Regions from separate parts of the Vibrio sp. STUT-A11 genome, predicted to be linked through region 2. Evidence: predicted binding sites of a transcription regulator. Region 2 holds the regulator's gene; each other region holds the start of a gene.
What was found. Region 2 encodes CRP, which controls carbon source genes, mostly activating them, when cyclic AMP is high. Its sites were predicted from a motif close to TGTGANNNNNNTCACA; they were not measured.
Positions count from the first base shown of each region.

Region 1: cdd (cytidine deaminase) is a predicted target of CRP. The motif match lies at 5,472-5,487, and genes of this name have one in related genera.
Region 3: udp (uridine phosphorylase) is a predicted target of CRP. The motif match lies at 4,504-4,519, and genes of this name have one in related genera.

Region 1 is NZ_AP026763.1:1,996,677-2,003,309, reverse strand. It holds gene OO774_RS09485 (AEC family transporter) at 1-167, opposite strand, end outside; gene ihfA (integration host factor subunit alpha) at 710-1,006, shown strand; gene OO774_RS09475 (RelA/SpoT domain-containing protein) at 1,124-1,900, opposite strand; gene OO774_RS09470 (thiopurine S-methyltransferase) at 2,216-2,866, shown strand; gene purT (formate-dependent phosphoribosylglycinamide formyltransferase) at 3,157-4,332, opposite strand; gene cdd (cytidine deaminase) at 4,480-5,367, opposite strand; gene OO774_RS09455 (LrgB family protein) at 5,701-6,378, opposite strand; gene OO774_RS09450 (CidA/LrgA family protein) at 6,380-6,633, opposite strand, start outside.
Region 2 is NZ_AP026763.1:279,294-285,926, reverse strand. It holds gene OO774_RS01365 (TIGR02444 family protein) at 1-384, shown strand, start outside; gene OO774_RS01360 (hydrolase) at 553-1,560, shown strand; gene OO774_RS01355 (YheU family protein) at 1,647-1,859, shown strand; gene OO774_RS01350 (phosphoribulokinase) at 1,996-2,865, shown strand; gene crp (cAMP-activated global transcriptional regulator CRP) at 3,106-3,738, shown strand; gene OO774_RS01340 (DUF1338 domain-containing protein) at 3,856-4,647, opposite strand; gene astD (succinylglutamate-semialdehyde dehydrogenase) at 5,034-6,491, opposite strand; gene astA (arginine N-succinyltransferase) at 6,520-6,633, opposite strand, start outside.
Region 3 is NZ_AP026763.1:2,319,230-2,325,862, forward strand. It holds gene OO774_RS10860 (methyl-accepting chemotaxis protein) at 219-2,210, shown strand; gene OO774_RS10865 (DUF1887 family protein) at 2,365-3,525, shown strand; gene udp (uridine phosphorylase) at 3,650-4,408, opposite strand; gene OO774_RS10875 (zinc/cadmium/mercury/lead-transporting ATPase) at 4,720-6,633, opposite strand, start outside.

The sequences.
Region 1 (6,633 bases), 1.7 Mb from region 2:
TCCAGTGGCATGCTAACCAGAGAGGAGAAAACTAGCGCAGGGGTAAAGACATCAATGTTGATTCGATTGATTGGGCGAAAATCCGGCTTTATATGCCGACCGACTAAATAGCCGACGCCGACAAGAGCGAAGACGGGAAAAAGAATATTGATGACTTGATTAATCATGACCGCACTTTAATTAATGGTAAAATATGTGATTGTTTCGTTAAGTAATGAATCTAGGTTCACACTAACAACCTTTGATTACTGAGTCATCGTAAAACAGTGAGAATCTTGGCGTTTATCAAGCTTTCTAAACGTAAAATTACTGGTAAGTGGTCATACTTCTTAGCGGATGTTTATGTACCTAGTTACTTACAAATCAATGAAATACCGACAAGTTCTATGTCAGGTGTTTGTAAAATAGCCCATACCTGATAAATTTATTAAATGGTTTTTTATTTCAAAATTTAACAGATTATTGGTTTAATTGACTGGTTGAGTTTTGTATTTAAGAACTCTCTAAATAAAAAATGTTAAAATGTTGGTATTTAACAATAATTTGTACAGCCATATTCCATTTATTCGCAAAGAAAAAAGTTGGCGAAAATCATAAGCTTGTCATACACTTCCTGATGTAACCCCGATATGTTCTTGAATTGGTAGGGTAAAACTGCTCTGGCGCTACACTAGGTAGCATTGTTTAACATAGCTTTGAGGAAAGTTTTATGGCGCTCACAAAAGCCGAATTGGCAGAAAACCTGTTTGATAAACTGGGATTTAGTAAACGGGACGCCAAGGAAACGGTGGAAGTGTTCTTTGAAGAAATTCGCAAGGCACTAGAAAGTGGCGAACAGGTAAAACTGTCAGGTTTTGGTAATTTTGATCTTCGTGACAAGAATGAACGGCCTGGTCGTAACCCGAAAACTGGTGAAGATATTCCAATTACTGCTCGACGTGTCGTGACTTTCCGCCCGGGTCAGAAATTAAAAGCTCGCGTAGAAAATCTCAGAAAAGAACAGTAAATAAACCCAATAGATCACGCTTGCTCGTAATCTATTGTTGTACGTGCATTTTAGTGTCGACACGCAAAAGAAAACCACCGCATTGCGGTGGTTTGTTATTTTCAGAGAAGCAAATTTTTATGCCGCTTCTAAGTGAGTTGTTAAGTATGGTTGCCATGCGTGCTGGTACAAGTTCTTAGCTTGGCTGCGCATACTTCTGACCGTCGCCGTTTCAAACTCAGTTAGAGGGCGTTTTTCTGCCATTGCTTGACGTTCAAGCTTTTGGATTTTTTCATAAAGGTCATGCTCTGGGCCACTTTTCACATCGGCAATGGCTTTCAAGTGTAGTTGGACCTCTGCAATGAGGTTTGTTTTCGGCAAACGAACCAGTAAGTTTAAATCTCGGTAACCCGAAGGCCCCGGCTTTTTGAATCTGTTTTTCACTTTAACGATCGTTGTTTCGCGTTCTAGTGTTTCATAGATAGAGACCAAACTTGCCACATCTTCCGCAACTATCGTCGCACGTGCTAGATCGGTAATGCGTTCAACCTTACCATCCAGTTCGTAAGCAATTTTTTCCTCTGCACGTTGTTTAGATTTTACGCCAGCGAAGTGAGGTTGGGCGTCGTTGAGAAGGGCGGTACTTTTACAGATGGTTTCAAGTTCGAATTGAGCTTGGTGTGCTTTGGAGTAAAGAATATCAAAATCAGAATATGGCTGAGTTGGGTTTGAGTCGATAGTTCGAATACCATATAAGCCGCTTAGGCTGTGTTTGAATAGTTTTGAACAAACCTCGTTTTGACTTGCAGAACGATTCTGTTCACTACTTGTTGGCGCAATAGGCATCGCGGCGAATGCAGGTGCACGGCTTAGTACCAAAAGCATCAATGCTGTTGTACGTAAAAATAAGCTCATTCACTCTCCTTAACTTGCTTGCACTTAGAAAATGGGGACAAAGAAGTCGCTAAGATTTGCAAATCAGGTTGTTATTCATAAATGGGGATCTTTTGAAATATTCCAAGGTTAACTCTCATGTTTACAGTGGAATTATGCGTTAGATCACTATTTACATTTTCATTGTTCTGTTAATTCAACGTCAGTATCATTTCGTATATCGTGAATGCATCGTAGCATTTGAGGATTAACGAAAGATGAACGCCATAGACAAATTCGAAAAAATCATTAGTCTTACTCCACAAAACGTAATTCAGCCGATAAGTAGAAAATAAAATGAGAGACCCAGAGTTTTGGCACAATAAGTGGGCCAGCAACAAAATCGGATTCCATTTGGAAGATGTAAACCCATTGCTGCCTCAGCATTGGCATCACACAAGCCCTAAGCGCGAAGACACCGTATTGGTTCCACTTTGTGGTAAGTCGGAAGACCTTGCATGGTTGGCGACCAAACATGATGAAGTTATTGGTGTTGAATTAAGTCAAATTGCGGTACGTGCATTCTTTGCTGAGCATTTTTATACGCCGATGGTCACGCCGCTAAATGGAATGCATGAGCTGTATCAGTTTGACGAGCTTTCTATTTACACTGGTGACTTTTTTACCGCACCGGTTTCTCAGGTTGATATCGTTTACGACCGAGCAGCATTGGTTGCATTGCCGCAAGAAATGAGAGAAGAATACGCTGATCGTTTAAAACAGCTGCTTAAACCGGGTGGTCGTATTCTGCTTGTTACACTCAATTACCCTCAGCAAGAAATGGCGGGACCTCCATTTAGCGTACCAGTGAATGAAATCGAACAGTTATTCTCGGGCTACAAAGTGACTTGCCTGAACGTGGACGAAGCGGATGAAAATCACCCGAAAATTGCTAAGCAAGGCTTAAGTCGTTTTTCTGAAGAAGTGTATTTGATTGAAGCGTCTTAAATATTGATCTTAGGATAATGGCGCACCGCTATTTTAGCTAATGCTCATCGCTTAACGGCCATCATAATCGGGTCATTCCAGCGAGCCATAGCGAGACTAGGAATCTATTATCAGCGAGCTAAAACAATATAGGAATTATTTTGGCGACAGAGTGCTCGGATAGAAGATTCTGAATCATGCTCCTTCGTCGCTGTCCAGAATGACGGATGATAATACCGTTCGCTGTTAAACGAACGGTATTAAGCTGATATAGCTGCGCTTTTTTGCTATTTCAGGCCGTCACAAAGGACTTAGTAAACGATGTTTACCTTCGATGCATTTGCTACCGCATCTTGAACGGACTCTTCTGTGCTGTTTCGACGAGTCACAACAACACCCAAGCGGCGGCGACCGTCGATTTCTGGCTTACCAAATAGACGAACTTGCGTTTGTGGCTGCGTTAAAGCGTCAGCTAAATTATCAAAACGAATGTTGGTAGAAGTACCCTGACCAAGAATGACTGCTGATGCAGAAGGGCCGTACTGGACAATGTTGTTGATTGGCATGCCGGTAAATGCACGAACGTGAAGTGCAAACTCAGACATTTCCTGAGAAATCAGGGTGACCAATCCTGTGTCGTGTGGGCGAGGCGAAACCTCGTTGAAGATCACTTGGTCACCTTTCACAAACAACTCTACACCGAAAATGCCATAGCCACCTAATGCATTGACGACTTTTTCCGCTGCATATTGCGCGGCTTTTACTGCATTTTCTGACATTGCTTGAGGCTGCCATGACTCGCGGTAGTCACCATCTTCTTGACGGTGACCGATTGGTGCGCAGAAGTGTACGCCATCAACCGCACGAACGGTTAGTAAGGTTATCTCGTAATCAAAGTCGATAAAGCCTTCAACAATGACACGACCAGCACCAGTGCGGCCACCTTCTTGAGCGTAGTTCCATGCTTTTTCAATATCAGCTTCTGATTTAATGACACTCTGGCCTTTACCAGACGAGCTCATCACTGGCTTAACGACGCAAGGGGTGCCGACGAACTCGACGGCTGCTTTAAAGTCATCGTAGTTGTCTGCAAATCGGTAAGGGGAGGTAGTAAGCTCAAGCTCTTCAGCAGCTAAACGACGAATACCTTCACGGTTCATCGTAAGTTTAGTTGCCTTAGCCGTTGGAACGACATTCAGACCTTTTGCTTCAAGCTCGACTAGCTTCTCGGTTGCAATAGCTTCAATTTCAGGAACAACATAAGCGGGTTGCTCTTTATTGATGATTTCTTCTAATGCTTGACCATCCAGCATATCAAGCACATAGCTGCGGTGAGCGACTTGCATTGCAGGTGCATTCGCATAACGGTCACAAGCAATGACTTCCAGGCCCAGACGTTGACATTCAATTGCGACTTCTTTACCAAGCTCGCCAGAGCCTAAAAGTAATACACGAGTAGCATTTGCGCTGGTTGCAGTACCGAACATATCGTTCCCTTACAAAATAAAGTGATGAGACAGAATTTGCAGGGGATCATACTGAATTTTTACCGTAAAGCAAACGTTTGCGTGTGGTTTTTTGCTAATAAAAAAGCTCTACATCATGTAGAGCTTTCAGCGACATCATTATGTAAATTACACGTTAACGAAACTTAGTGGAATGTCGGGATTCAACGCTTCTAACGTTGATTGCGTATCAGCAAGATGACTGATCTTACCTTCTGAATTCTCCACTAAAGCGGCCGCTTTGATGTTATCAAAGGTTTCACCCGCCAGTAGTACCTGAATCAAAGCAACTTGAAGAGGAGGAAGGCTAGGGTTAAACGCCGCATTCTCTGCATAAGCGCCTTGGAAAACGCGACCATCAGCAAGCTCTAACGCCAAGCCACTGAGGTTATTAGTGTAAGGGGCATGGCTCATGTTCATCGCATCGACGGCTTTTAGAATTAGCACATCGTTATCTTCACATTCGAATTGATGCTTAACTTCAGCCATTAAGCCAGATTTGATACCCAAATCGGCCGGGCCAAATGCTTCAGGCAGATATTCATGTAACGATTTTTCTTCACGCTCTGGCAATTGGACTTTTAACTCTTTCGCTGTAGACAGCTCGTTCATGAACTGACGACAGTGGCCACAAGGACTAAAGTTAATCGTGATGTCTTTAACACCGCGTTCGCCCTTCATCCAGGCGTGGCTGATTGCAGATTGTTCTGCGTGAACAGTTTGACCAAGTTGAACACCAAGGAACTCCATGTTTGCGCCGAAGTAGAGACGGCCTGAAAGCCCGCGAACAATGGCACCAACATAAAACTCAGAAATAGGCGCGTAAGAATAAGCAGCGGCAAAAGGAAGCAGAGCAACACGCAGCTCTTTGTCAGATAGAGCGGTAGCAGACAGTAACTGCTCAAACTGCTGTACTGAAAGAGTAGCATCAAAATCGTCGGCTAAAATGATAGGAGCAAGTTGGTTTGAAAGTGCTTCTGGTGCGCTTGCTAGCGCTTGTTCAATGCGACTTTTCATGTTGAATCCTTGTTATTGCATGGACAGTTATTCTATGCAAAGTGGAGAAACGTACCGTGCTTTAGATCACATTAAATGATGTAACTAAAATTCACGTTACATATTTAGAGTGAGGTCACACATGTATTCGATTGCACAGGCGTTGAATGTTACTTCGATCTCTTAAATATATTAACTCACACTCATATCGACAAGTAATGGGTAGTTGAGAGTCGCTTCTATTTATTCCACAAGAGGTTGCCTAGGTTGTGAATGGACTTCAATCTTTAGAAGGAGAGTAGGAGAGAATAGAGGATGACCTGCCCAGATAATAGGCAGGCCGAAAAGCATTTCTTATTGATATAACCAGACAGCTAGTGCAAAAAAGCTCGGAGCCAGAACCGACGTAATAATACCGCACAACACTAATGCCAAAGACGAGAATGCTGCGTCTGCTGGTTGTTTCTCAACACACGTCGCAGTACCCAGTGCGTGGGACACCGTACCCATGGTTAAACCGCGGGCAATAGGATGTTTAATCCCAATCAGGTTGTAGATAGGGTAAGCCACAATCGCACCCAATAAGCCAACCAGAAGTACTAAAATCGCTGCAACTGCCGCTTCACCACCAAGATGGCTGGAGATTTCCATCGCAATAGGGGTGGTCACTGATTTACCAACCAAGCTCGCGATCAAACTTAACTCGGTGTGAAAAGCGACGGCGATGAGAGTTGCCGTCATCATCGACATAACACTGCCCAGAACACAAGCGAAGGTAATGATGCGCCAGTTTGCTCTGATCTGAGGAAGCTGCTCATATAACGGGTAAGCTAGCGCCACAACGGCTGGTTGTAGCAGGAAACTAAACACTTCGTTGTCGGCGTAGTAAGTGTCAAACGGCACGTTCAAGTAGGTCAACAACGGAATAATGACCGCAATACAAATAAGCAGTGGGTTAACAATTGGGTGGTTCGCTTTAATCGCAATCTGACGTGCAACAAGGAAAACAACAATAGTGAGTAAAATCCACATATTAGTGTTTCTCCTTTAGCAAATAATCCAGCAGCCATGCGAGACTCACCAGCACAATCAATGTGCCGCCGACCGCACTGGCAAGAATGGGTAGTGCGTTGGCGAAAAGCATGTCGAAGTGATCCATCAGGCCAACACTAACTGGAACGAACAATAAGATCATGTAGCGAATAAACAGAGTTGCGCCAGTTTTCACCCACTCAACTTTGACAAGTCCGGTTGCCATAGAAAGGAACAACAGGATCATGCCGATAA
Region 2 (6,633 bases):
CAAAACAATTATCACGGCAACGTGAATCTACTACTGCTGCTCCGATGGCTCGACGAGCAGCAGCTTATTTTCCAAGAGAAAGACTGGCATTTAGTTCAAAGCTGTCTGGGCCGAAGCGAGACCTTGCTGCACTCTTTTCGCGATCTGCGACGCCACCTCAAATCTCAGGTCAACGACGCATTGTATCGTGAAACTCTGCAGTTTGAGCTGCAGCTAGAGAAACAGCAACAATCCGACTTAGTCGACTGTATTAACTCACTCAGCCTGATCAAAAACGACGGCGATCCTCTCACGCTCAGATATTGCCGCCAGTTGGGCGGTGAACATCTACAACAAGCTTTTGCTATCCCAGTGCCAAATATTCACCCGCCAAAGCATTCATAAATTGTATTACACAACGTGAAATGCTGGTTCCTTGAACTAGCGCCGGTGACAACACTCTGAATCCTGCATCTTGAAGTCATTTAGGTATAAAGTACCTATAATATTTATAAAGGATTATATTAATAAGTTCTCCCATGGATGTTGGAGGGCGCATAAGAGCAGTTAGGTATGACACAATTTTTAGCAGCCGCTGGGATGAAAAACCCACACCTCCAGACCCTTCTACCACGCTTTATTCGTAAAAAAGCGTTGTTTTCCCCTGTCTGGCAAACGCTGGATACCACGGATGGCGATTTTCTTGATCTCGCCTGGAGTGAAGATCCAAACAAAGAAACCACTCAGCACAAACCTATTTTTATCCTGTTTCACGGCCTGGAAGGCTGCTTCTACAGCCCGTATGCCAACGGATTGATGAACGCATTTGCTCAGTCTGGCTGGCTTTCAGTGATGATGCACTTTCGTGGCTGTAGCGGGAAACCAAACAAAAAAGCCCGCGCTTATCACTCAGGAGAAGTGACAGACGCTCGCTTTTTCCTTGAACATCTTGAAAGGCAATTTCCGGACAACCCTAAAGTTGCCATTGGCATTTCCTTAGGGGGAAATATGCTGGCAAACTACTTAGCGCAATACCAAGATAACCCGATATTGAAAGCGGCAACCATTGTGTCGGCGCCTCTCGACTTAGCGGCTTGCGCTAACCGCATTGAACAGGGATTTTCCAAGGTTTACCGCCGATATTTACTTTCATCATTAAAGCGGAACGCCTTACAAAAGCACACGTTACTCCATGGAGAGCTGGCACTCTCTTACAATTCAATCAAGCGTGTCACTCGCTTACAAGAGTTCGACGATTTGATCACAGCACCTCTGCATGGGTTTAAAGATGCGCAGGACTATTACACCCAATGCTCTGGGCTGAGCAAGTTACAACAGATCAAACTGCCCACGCTGATCATTCACGCTAAGGATGACCCATTTATGACCGATGCGGTTATCCCTAAGTTTGTCCTGCCTGCCAATATTGACTATCGCCTGTATGAACACGGCGGGCATGTTGGTTTTATCTCAGGGTCTGCATTAAAGCCAAAGTTTTGGCTCGAAGAAGCGCTGCCATCCTATTACGAGAGTATCGCTGCTGATCATCTTTCTGCTGTATCAAAACGTAAGACACAGTAGACTTGGAGAGGTTGGCCTTTAGAACTGATTTTTTGCTGCAAAGGTCGACATATCCTACCCACTCGTCATAAAATTTTGAGGTATTGATGATCATTCCTTGGCAAGACATTGCGCCAGAAACACTGGAAAACCTGATTCGTGAATTTGTTCTGCGTGAAGGAACAGATTACGGCACGCTGGAAGTATCTCTGCAAGATAAGATCGATCAGGTGAAATCGCAGCTAGAGAAAGGCGAAGCGGTTATCGTGTATTCCGAACTGCATGAAACTGTGGATATTCAATTAAAAGCAAAGTATTAAACCATTTCCCCAAGCCCTTCACATTTTACCGTACCCCACCCGATGACAAGCCGTAGTTACGTGCTATAGTGGACTATCACTTGTGCAGTAGATGCCTGCTGCACTTAAAGGAAAGTAATTTTCGACAAGGTTTGTCATGTCAGCTAAACACCCAATTATTGCAGTTACCGGCTCATCCGGAGCCGGCACGACCACTACATCTGAAGCCTTCCGTAAGATGTTCAATATGATGAACGTCAAACCAGCTTGGGTTGAAGGTGACAGCTTCCATCGCTTTACCCGCCCGGAAATGGATATCGAAATTCGTAAAGCGCGCGAGCAAGGCAGACACATCAGCTACTTTGGTCCTCAGGCGAATGACTTTCCTGGCTTGGAAAAGTTTTTCCGCCAATATGGTGAGGAAGGCACTGGCAGCATACGCCGTTATCTACACACCTTTGATGAAGCGGTACCGTACAACCAGATGCCAGGCACTTTCACACCGTGGCAAGACCTACCAGACAACAGCGACGTACTCTTCTATGAAGGGCTGCACGGTGGCGTGGTCGATGGTGAAGTGAACGTATCACAACATGTCGATTTTCTGATTGGCATGGTACCGATTGTGAACCTGGAGTGGATCCAAAAATTCGTCCGGGATACGCGTGACCGCGGCCACTCAAGAGAGGCCGTCATGGACTCCATCGTACGCTCGATGGATGACTATCTGAATTACATTACTCCGCAGTTTTCACGTACTCATATCAACTTTCAGCGCGTGCCAACCGTGGATACATCGAACCCACTCAATGCGAAAGGCATCCCGAGTCTGGATGAAAGCTTTGTGGTCATCCGACTACGTGGGATCAAGAATGTCGACTTCCCTTACCTGTTGGCCATGATTGACGGTTCGTTTATGTCACGTCACAACACGATAGTCGTGCCGGGCGGTAAGATGAGTTTTGCAATGGAGCTGATCGTGAGGCCTATCCTACAACAACTGATAGAAACAGGAAAAATTGGCTAAAAATCTCGCTTTCGGAGTGTTTACTTTTCATACCGTGATCATGTGCACAGTTTTGCGTACAAAATAGCAACCATGGCACGATTAAAATCAAGAAATCATCCTAGAAAAAGGATACTATTTCTTACCGAAACACAAGATAGCTTGCAGCATATAAAAAGTGCTCTTATTCTAGTAAGCCTGATTCAGGCTTAGCTAAAATATGGATAGCGCAAGCGTACCCTGCAGAGGAAGTGAGATATTATGGTTCTAGGTAAACCTCAAACCGACCCGACATTAGAGTGGTTTCTTTCACACTGTCACATTCATAAGTACCCTTCAAAGAGCACGCTGATTCACGCTGGTGAAAAAGCTGAAACCTTATACTACATCGTTAAAGGTTCTGTTGCGGTTCTTATCAAAGACGAAGAAGGTAAGGAAATGATCCTTTCTTACCTAAACCAAGGTGACTTTATTGGTGAACTTGGTCTATTCGAGGAAGACCAAGAGCGTACAGCTTGGGTTCGAGCTAAATCTCCTTGTGAAGTTGCTGAGATTTCTTTCAAGAAATTCCGTCAGCTTATCCAAGTAAACCCAGACATCCTAATGCGTCTTTCTGCGCAGATGGCTCGTCGCCTTCAAGTAACCAGCCAAAAAGTGGGTGACCTAGCGTTCCTAGACGTAACTGGTCGTATCGCTCAGACGCTTCTGAACCTTGCAAAACAACCAGACGCGATGACTCACCCAGATGGCATGCAAATCAAGATCACTCGTCAAGAAATCGGTCAAATTGTTGGCTGTTCTCGTGAGACAGTTGGTCGTATCTTGAAGATGCTAGAAGAGCAGAATCTAATCTCTGCGCACGGTAAAACTATCGTCGTTTACGGTACTCGTTAATCTCTGATTCGAGTAGTGTAAAGAAAATAATAAAGCCACCAATGGCAGCATTGGTGGCTTTTTCTATTCAGGCCAGGGTTCGAGCTATGCTCTCAGGAATCGAGTTAACGACATGGATTAGCCATTCGTGCTTTCAAAAATTTTGTCTGCCGATGCTGCAACAAAGCCTGGGTAAAGCTCACCATTGTCCATTGGGTAACGCTTAGCGAATTCGTAGAATCCACCCGGAATGTTCTCAGAGCCTTCAGTAAAGTTAACCGGCACTTTATCTGCCATAGTTGAAGACTGTTCTAACAGGACTTCAGGCGAGCCTTTCACTTCGCCACCCGACTCGTTAATCACAAATCCAGCTTGGCGTAAGTGATCGTTCACTTGCTTCACTTCATCATGCTGATTCAGTTGATTTACGCTGACCGTGAAGTGGTTAGCGCCGTATCCATGAGCCGCCAGCCAGGACGCGTATTCACTCTCTTTTTCCAAAACCTGGTAATCTGCAAAACTAAGATCCCATAAGCGGCCGCCATATAAAAATGCGCTATCTGCGAGTTTATCTGTATCCACTTGTGCTGCCAGTTTAGAAACAATCGCTTGTAACTCTGGCGAACACTCTTCTACTTTGAGCTCACTGATGAACACTTTAGGCTGTTTTTGGTCTGGGTGCTCGTAGTGCTTAGCGACAAGCTTTTTGCTTTCAAATACATAGTCACCACACGCCTTGTAACCAATCGCTAAAAATGGCTTAGCCAGCGTCTCAATGCCAAGAGGCTCAACATTGAATGTGCGCAGTGCAATATGGTCGTTAATCAAAGGCTCATCTTCTTGAAGAAGTTGATGAACTTTAGCAGCAGAGGGGCAAAGACGCTGAATATAGTCTTGCCATAACGATTGGAATAACACATCAGGGGTCATAACGGCTCCTTGTTACGAGATGTAGGGTAAGAATGTTGGCGGCTCGTTCACAGCCCTAATACCAATCACAGTAAGTAAGAGAACATAAATAACGTAGGAAAAACGTTTGAGAACAAGGCAGAATTTTCGATAAGTAGTTACTCTACAATCAAAAATTCTAACGCAGTTATCGAGCGTTTTAACAAGTTAGAATGGTCAGTTATTTACTACGATTGGTATAACTCTGTCCAGAATAATGAACGAGCAGCCTAACCTGTGATGAAGTATCAGTCAGTCGCACACCCATTTTTTAATTATTTTCATGCTGACCTCATTAAGACTCCATACTTTAATGATGCATCGGCAATCTGAGCCACGAAGTACCATCGTGGCTCTATTGTTGAAATTTAAAGTTCTACACCTGGGCTCAATGTCGCGGGAAGTAGTGTTTCGCCACCTTCCATTGATGCCATTGGGTAAGCACAGTAGTCAGCCGCATAGTATGCGCTTGGACGAAGGTTGCCTGATGCACCAGGACCACCAAACGGCGCGTCACCACTTGCACCAGTCAATTGACGGTTGCGGTTTACAATGCCAGCACGGATGTGGTCAACAAAGTATTCCCACTCTTGGTCGTCGGTTGACACTAGACCCGCAGATAGACCAAAGCGAGTATCATTCGCCAGTTCCACTGCTTTTTCCAAACCTTCGTAACGTACAACTTGCAGCAGTGGGCCGAAGTATTCTTCATCTGGCAACTCAGCAATATTCGTCACATCAATGATGCCCGGAGAAACAAACGCCGCTTCACCCGCTTTCGCTTCGATTAGGCTCTCTCCACCCAGTGACTGTAGGTTAGCTTGTGCATCAAGAATGAACTTCGCCGCCGCAACAGAAATTTGTGGTCCCATAAACGGTGCTGGTTGTGCAAATGGTTGGTCGACGCGAATCTTATTCGTCGCTTCAACCAATTTAGTAATCAATGCATCACCTTTTTCACCAAACGGTACGTACAGGCGACGTGCACAGGTACAACGCTGGCCAGCACTGATGAATGCAGATTGAATGATGGTGTAAACCGTTGCGTCTAGATCACCGTAGTTATCAGAGATAACCATTGGGTTGTTACCGCCCATTTCTAGCGCTAACATTTTGCCAGGTTGACCTGCAAATTGGCGGTGCAGAATGTGGCCAGTGTTTGCACTACCGGTAAATAGGACACCGTCGATGCCTTTCGCATCCGCAAGAGCAATACCAGTCTCTTTCGCACCTTGAACCAGGTTAATCACACCTTTCGGCAGACCTGCTTCTTCCCACAGTTTCATCGCCAGCTCGCCAGTCCAAGGCGTTTGCTCTGATGGCTTGAATACCACTGTATTACCAGCTAAAAGAGCAGGAACAATGTGGCCATTAGGCAGGTGACCTGGGAAGTTGTAAGGCCCAAATACCGCCATCACTCCCAAAGGGCGGTGACGCAGAACGATTTGATTACCCGCCGCTTCACGTGTCGTTTCACCAGTACGGTCGTGGTATGCACGAATTGAAATTGCGATTTTACCCGCCATGGCAGCCGCTTCTGTACGGGTTTCCCAAATTGGTTTGCCCGTTTCTTTGGCGATCACTTCAGCGATTTGTTCGCTGTTTTCTTTCACTTTTTCGGCAAACGCCAGCACGATGGCTTCGCGCTCTGCAAATGGACGATTTTTCCAGTCGACAAAAGCAGCACGAGCCGCCGCTACAGCTTGATTTACTTGCTCAGCCGTCGCACCTTTGCCGTGCCAAATCACTTCCTGGTTGTATGGAGACAGTGACGTAAACTCTTCACCCTGACCCTGTACCCATTCACCTGCAATCCAATGTGTCATTGTTACTATCCTTAAATTCTGTCGTCTGTTACTGCGGTAGAAGGCGAACGAAGTCCCCTTCCTCGACTAAAAGTGCATCGGCAAGTTCTGGTGCTAGTACAACACTTTGTGTTTCTGGGTCATACGCCGCTTTTGCTGCTGC
Region 3 (6,633 bases), 1.3 Mb from region 2:
GTATTTAAAACAAAGCTTTTTTTGTAGCCTGCGTCATAAAATGCGCGTCGCATAGTCAATACAATCCGGTTAATTTTGTTACATTTTTAAGACAACTATAAATTATCTCCAAATTACTTACAGATACTGACCAAATATGGACTAAACCACTACGAAGCCAGCATTTTGACGTTATTTGGAAACCTTTTTGTCTATTTTCTGGGAGAGGACGCTCACGTATGCGAGGTTCAGTAATTAAACGGATGTATGCTGGTTTTGGACTTATCATCATCCTGTTCGCCGTCACTATTGCCATAATGATGGGCGGAATGAATGACATTCATGGCAAGTTTCAGACCGTATCCGAGTCATCTTTACCGCTGGTTTCGCTATCGAACCAAACCAGTGTCGAGTTGCTTTCAGCAGATAAATCTTTCAAAGACTTTCTGACAACAGAGAATAAACAACGCATGGACGAAATGCGTCAGGAATTCGCCAAATCTCAACAACGTTTTGAATCCACCCTGGAGCAATTAAAATCCGCGAGTGAAATCTACCCTTCCCTAGCCGAACCATTTGCCAAGCTGAAATCATTAGAACGAAGCTACTTTACAGAAGCTATCGAAGCGATGGATAACTACGAATCCATGTTCTCAGCCCAAGAAGCGGTTCAGAAATCTTCACGACGCTTCCAAAAGCTGAATACTGAACTTTCTATCGGGCTAAAAGAATACGTTGATGATCAATCTAGTATCTCGGTGAAAGTGATGGCGAAAAGCTACTTCATCAAACTGAAAGACGCCGAAGTGATCACCTCAGATGCCTTAGCCAGCTCTAACTCTGAGTTTGTTACCAAAGCCGTCACTAAAAACCGCAAAGCGATATCGCACTTAAACGACGCGTTCCGTGGTTTGGCTGCACAATTGCCTGAACTTCAAAAGGCCTTTGGCGATTCTGTCGAACAGTTCACCCGTGATGTGGGTAAACGTGGTGGCGTTCTGGATCAACACAACAGCTACCTCACCGCTCGCTCTGCGCTGTATGCCAACATAGCAAACCTTACCAGCAAAGTAGACGCAACCATGGCGATTCTGAAGCAGTTTACAACTACCGCCACAGATAAATTAAATGACTCCCTTGCTGAGGCGGGTGATATATACTCTGCAGGTGTCACAAAAGCCATGATCATTGGTGTTGTCGTCGTGCTGTTTGCTGCCGCCATCGGCTATCACATTGCTCACAGTGTGCGCGAACCTCTGACCAAGATCCTGAACGTACTTGAGAGCTTAACCGAAGGAGATATGACGCAGCGAATAGATATTCGTTACAAAAATGAATTCAGTCGGGTAAGTGGCCACATCAATTCTCTCGCTGACAGCCTGCACAACATTCTGGTTAAATTGAACGATGCGTCTGAAAACTTAGCGTCTACGGCCGCCACTAACGAGCAAACCTCTTCCTTAGCCCAGAGGCAATTGAACTCTCAACGTGAACAGACCGCGAATGTCGCGACAGCCATGACAGAAATGTCTCATTCCGTTCAGGAGGTGGCACAAAATGCTCAAAGTTCTCTAGAAATGGTCCAGCGTGTAGAGTCTGCTTCAGAAGAAGGTCGTAATACGATGAGTGGCAATATAAGCACCATTAATCAACTGGAGACGCGTTTACATGAATCTGTCAGTGCCGTATCTGAATTACAGAAGATGAGCGGACAGATTGGCTCTATTCTGGATGTAATTCGTAACATTGCCGAGCAAACCAACCTATTGGCGCTGAATGCTGCCATTGAGGCCGCTCGCGCTGGCGATCAGGGGCGTGGTTTTGCCGTCGTCGCCGATGAAGTACGTGTGCTTGCCTCCAGAACCACAGAATCCACTACGGAAATTGAATCGATGATCAGCAATCTGCAATCGAGTTCCCTTTCCGCCAACCACGTCATTCAAAGCTGTATGAACGATATGGAAGTCTCTGTGGAGCAAGCTTCAAAAGCCAATAGCTCGATGGAAGAAATTCAGGCTCTTATCATCGAAATCAGTCAAATGAGTACCCATATTTCGCAAGCAGCAGCGGAGCAGAGTGAAACATCAGCAGACATCGCACGTAGCATTGAAGACATCAGCAATATCGCAGATAAAAGCTATCAGGCAATGTCGAGCATCGCACAAACCAGTGAGTCGCTGACCAACCTAGCACATCAACAAAACGCACTGGTGCACCGCTTTAAGCTATAGGGGGCGTTACCGGAACTGGTTCAACCAACTGTGCAAGGGCGACTTTTTATGATGTCGCCCTTGTTTTTTATACGCCGTGTCTACATATCGTTAGTATGGCCGGCTCATCCTCTTGCATATCTATTTTCGAGCGGCCGCATAAAAAGGAAAATCTATGGCTGTTCATGTTGGTATTATTGACCAAGACCCAGTGAGGTTGGTTACTCCCCTGTTGGATAATCGCACACTAAGTTCGCATATAGTCTTCATCGGCGACTCAAGCCAAAAAGAAATGTACAACCGGTTGAGTTCCGTATTAACGCAGCGCGAGATTACCTCCGAATTCTTTGAGATCCCTTCCGCAGTCAATACCTCGTTGATTAAACAGTCGATTCAGAAATTAGCGAAAGACCTTCATGACCGCGGCGAAGAAGTAAAACTCAATGCCAGCTGTGGCCTCAGACATCGTCTACTTTCTGTTTATGAAGTCTTCCGCACTTATCACTGGCCAATCTTTGTGGTTGAACCAAACAGCGACAAATTATGCTGGCTTTACCCTGATGGCCAAGAAGACACCCAGGTAGAAGACCATATTAAGATTGCCGATTATCTGACTATCTTTGGTGCTCGAGGCGAGTTCCAATACCTTGACCTTCCTCCTCTGCTGGATAAAAAGCTATACGATTTAGGTGAACGTTGGGCATCAAACGCTCTTGAGCTTGGCCCTGGCTTAGCGACACTGAACTACCTTGCAACGACTTGCCGTAAAGAGCAGAAGTTGGATGTAGAGCTGTCTGAAAAGCAACAAGGCTATCGCGAGCTCAATATGTTGATTAGCGATCTGGTTGAGGCGCACATTGCCACCTACGAAAACGGTATTCTAACCTTTGCGAATGAAGATGCGCGTCGCTTCTCTAACGGCGAGTGGCTAGAAACTTTGGTGCACAGTACGGTTAAGCAGATTCAAGACACCATGCCAACGATTCAAGACCGCTCATTGAACGTTCAGGTCTACCGTAAGCTTGGTGAAAGTGAAGTGCGCAATGAACTTGATGTGGCTACAGTGGTAAACAACAAGCTTCACATCATCGAGTGTAAAACAAAGGGTATGCGTGATGACGGCGATGACACGCTGTATAAACTGGAATCACTGCGCGATTTGTTAGGTGGCCTACAAGCTAGGGCAATGCTGGTCAGCTTCCGTCCGCTACGTCATAACGACATTACTCGTGCCGAAGATCTGGGATTAGCTCTGATTGGTCCTGATGAGCTAAAAGATCTGAAAACACACCTTACTGCGTGGTTTAAAGCGGCAGGTGGTTCGGACGAAGTTTAATCATCAACAAAATACAAAAAGCAGTGGAAACGCTGCTTTTTGTCATTGTTAGTACAACCAAAAGCAAAAAGCCAGAGGTTTCCCCTCTGGCTTGTTCGATTCTCTTGCGTCAATGAAAGACGAATTAAAGCATTTTACGCGCTGCTTCTACGACAACTTTGATAGAACGAGCTTCTGTCTCTTTCAGAGTTGAGTGATCCGGGATCTCTTTTTGCGTACGGTTGATAATAACACCTGCAACACAACCTGCTTTAAGGCCAGAGCTTGCACACATGGTTAGCAGTGTCGCTGACTCCATTTCAAAGTTCAGCACGCCCATGTCTTGCCACTCTTTCATTGAACCTTGGAAACGCTTAACAACACGGCCAGTAAATGTATCGTAACGTTCTTGGCCTGGGTAGAAAGTATCACTTGATGCTGTTACTCCCATATGAACAGTAGCACCCGACTCTTCCACAGCGGCTTTCATCGCAGTCGCCACATCAAAATCAGCGACCGCAGGGAACTCCATTGGCGCGAAGTGCAGGCTAGCACCATCCAGACGAACAGAACCAGTCGTCACAATCATGTCACCAACGTTTACGTTTGGTTGGATAGCGCCAGTGGTACCAACGCGGAGGAAAGTACGTACGCCAAGCTGAGCTAACTCTTCAACCGCAATAGAAGTCGAAGGGCCACCAATACCAGTTGAACAAACCACAACAGGCTTACCGTCCAACTCTGCACGGTATAGCGTGTATTCACGTTGGCTTGCAAGAAATACTGGGTTCTCCATTTGCTCTGCGATTTTTTGCACGCGGGCAGGATCACCTGGAATAATGGCTAGAGTCGCACCATTAAGATCAGCTTCAGTAACACCTAGATGGAATACAGCTTGAGACATAAGTCGCTCCTTATTGTGGCTTATTTTTTCGGCAATAAGCTCATTAATCTGTGGTTGGGTACAGAAGAACTGTATCGAACCTTAACGGGATATATAGTGATATCAGTCACACCAACAAAATGTAATTCCATACCACTTTCACATAAAATAGATCATGGTCACATTTTTATTGAAACAAAAACATAGTTGCATATTAAATGAGAGGCTATGGACGCCTGACTATCAATCAGGAAAATATTGAGTCTAGGGAAACAAAAAACCCGAGACACTCTCATGTTCCGGGTTAAATATAGTGCAACTTTGTTTCATTACTACCTGTGTTTCGACTTAAAGCGTAACAGTCGCAGGGCATTCAGCGTGACTAAAGCCGTCGCCCCGCTGTCTGCCAGTACCGCCATCCAAAGTCCAGTAATACCAAACAAGCTCGTCACAAGAAAAACGCCTTTCAGGCCAAGTGCTAACGCAACGTTCTGGCGAATATTGTTCATTGTCGCACGTGACAATTCGATCATTGCTGGTAGTTCTGACAGACGATTATGAGTCAGAGCCGCATCTGCCGTTTCAAGTGCCACGTCTGTCCCGCCTCCCATGGCAATACCAATACTGGAAGCCTTCATCGCTGGCGCATCGTTGATTCCATCTCCCAACATTGCAACGGTATGCTGCTTCGAAAGCATTTCAACATAATGTACTTTGTCGGCAGGCAACAAACTGGCTTGATAATCTAACCCTATTTGATTGGCGATGGCTTCCGCGCTACGAGGGTTATCTCCCGTTAACATCACAGAGCTGATACCTAACCCTTTCAGAGCAGAAACGGTAAGTTGCGCATCTTCACGTAACGTATCCTGCCAGGTAATCAAACCCACGATTTTCTGCTCAAAGCGCACAATAACCACTGTTTTCCCCGACGATTCCAGATCAGTAACCTGATCTTGTATATCTTGGGAAAGCTGAAATTCCGCTTTCGACGGGGCTATTACCTGAATTAACTTACCTTCCACGAGCCCTGTTATGCCCGAGCCAACCTGCACAGTTTTTTCGCTTGCTTCTGGTATTGTGATACCCAACTCTTTGGCCTTATTGACCAACGATACGGCTAATGGGTGACTTGACCCCACTTCAATCGACGCAGTATGGCTCATTAACTGCTCTTTAGTTACGCCATATGCCAACACATCGGTGACTTTTGGCTTACCCTCGGTCAGCGTACCGGTTTTATCAAAAGCCACCGACTCCACTTTCCCAAGCAACTCTAATGCGGCACCGCCTTTGATTAATGCACCGCGACGAGCTCCCGCCGCTAAACCTGAAGTAATCGCAGCTGGTGTCGAGATAACCAAAGCGCACGGACAAGCGATCAGCAGCAGTGCCAACCCACGGTAAATCCAAGTCTCCCAAGGTTGAGCAAACAGCACTGGCGGAGCAACAACGACCACCAACGACACTAACATCATTAACGGCGTATACCATCGGCTGAACTTATCTAAGAAACGTTCCAGCGGGGCTTTTCGTGATTCTGCCTCTTCAATCAAATGTAAGATGCGATCAATCGCATTATCGCCCTGACGAGAAGTAACTTGCACCTGCACTACCTTATCGACAACCACGGCACCCGCCATGATTTTGCCGCCTTCTTCGTATTCAACGGGCACGGATTCTCCAGTCAGCGCGCTTTCATCAAAGCTGGCCATTGAGTTCATTAGTATGCCGTCGGCAGGCATACGACCTCCGGGCGCTACTTCAATTACATCTCCTGGCTGCAGTTGAGAGGCTGGTACTTCTTTGCGCACCCCCTCTTGAATCAAGATCGTGTTTTCAGGAACCAAATCCATCAGGGCCTGAATACCACTACGAGCACGCGATGATGCATACGCTTCTAACTTTTCACCAATAAGGAAAAGCAATAGCACCATCGCCGCTTCTGCGGTTTCACCTAAATATAATGCGCCTAACGCTGCAACGCTCATGAGGGTTTCAATCGCAAACGGCGTTCCCCCTTTTGCTAACTTCACCGCTTTGCGTGCGATAGGAAACAGGCCAAGCAGACAGGTGAGAGTGAATATCCATGAGCTCACTTGAGGGCTCACATTGGCAACCACAGCAGCGACTAACATGGCTATAGAGATAGACAAAATTTGCAAATTGTCTGAAATAACACCGCGCCAACCTTTAATTTGATTTTTCTTCATTGGTTTATCGAGTGACGCAAGTGGAAAGCCCGT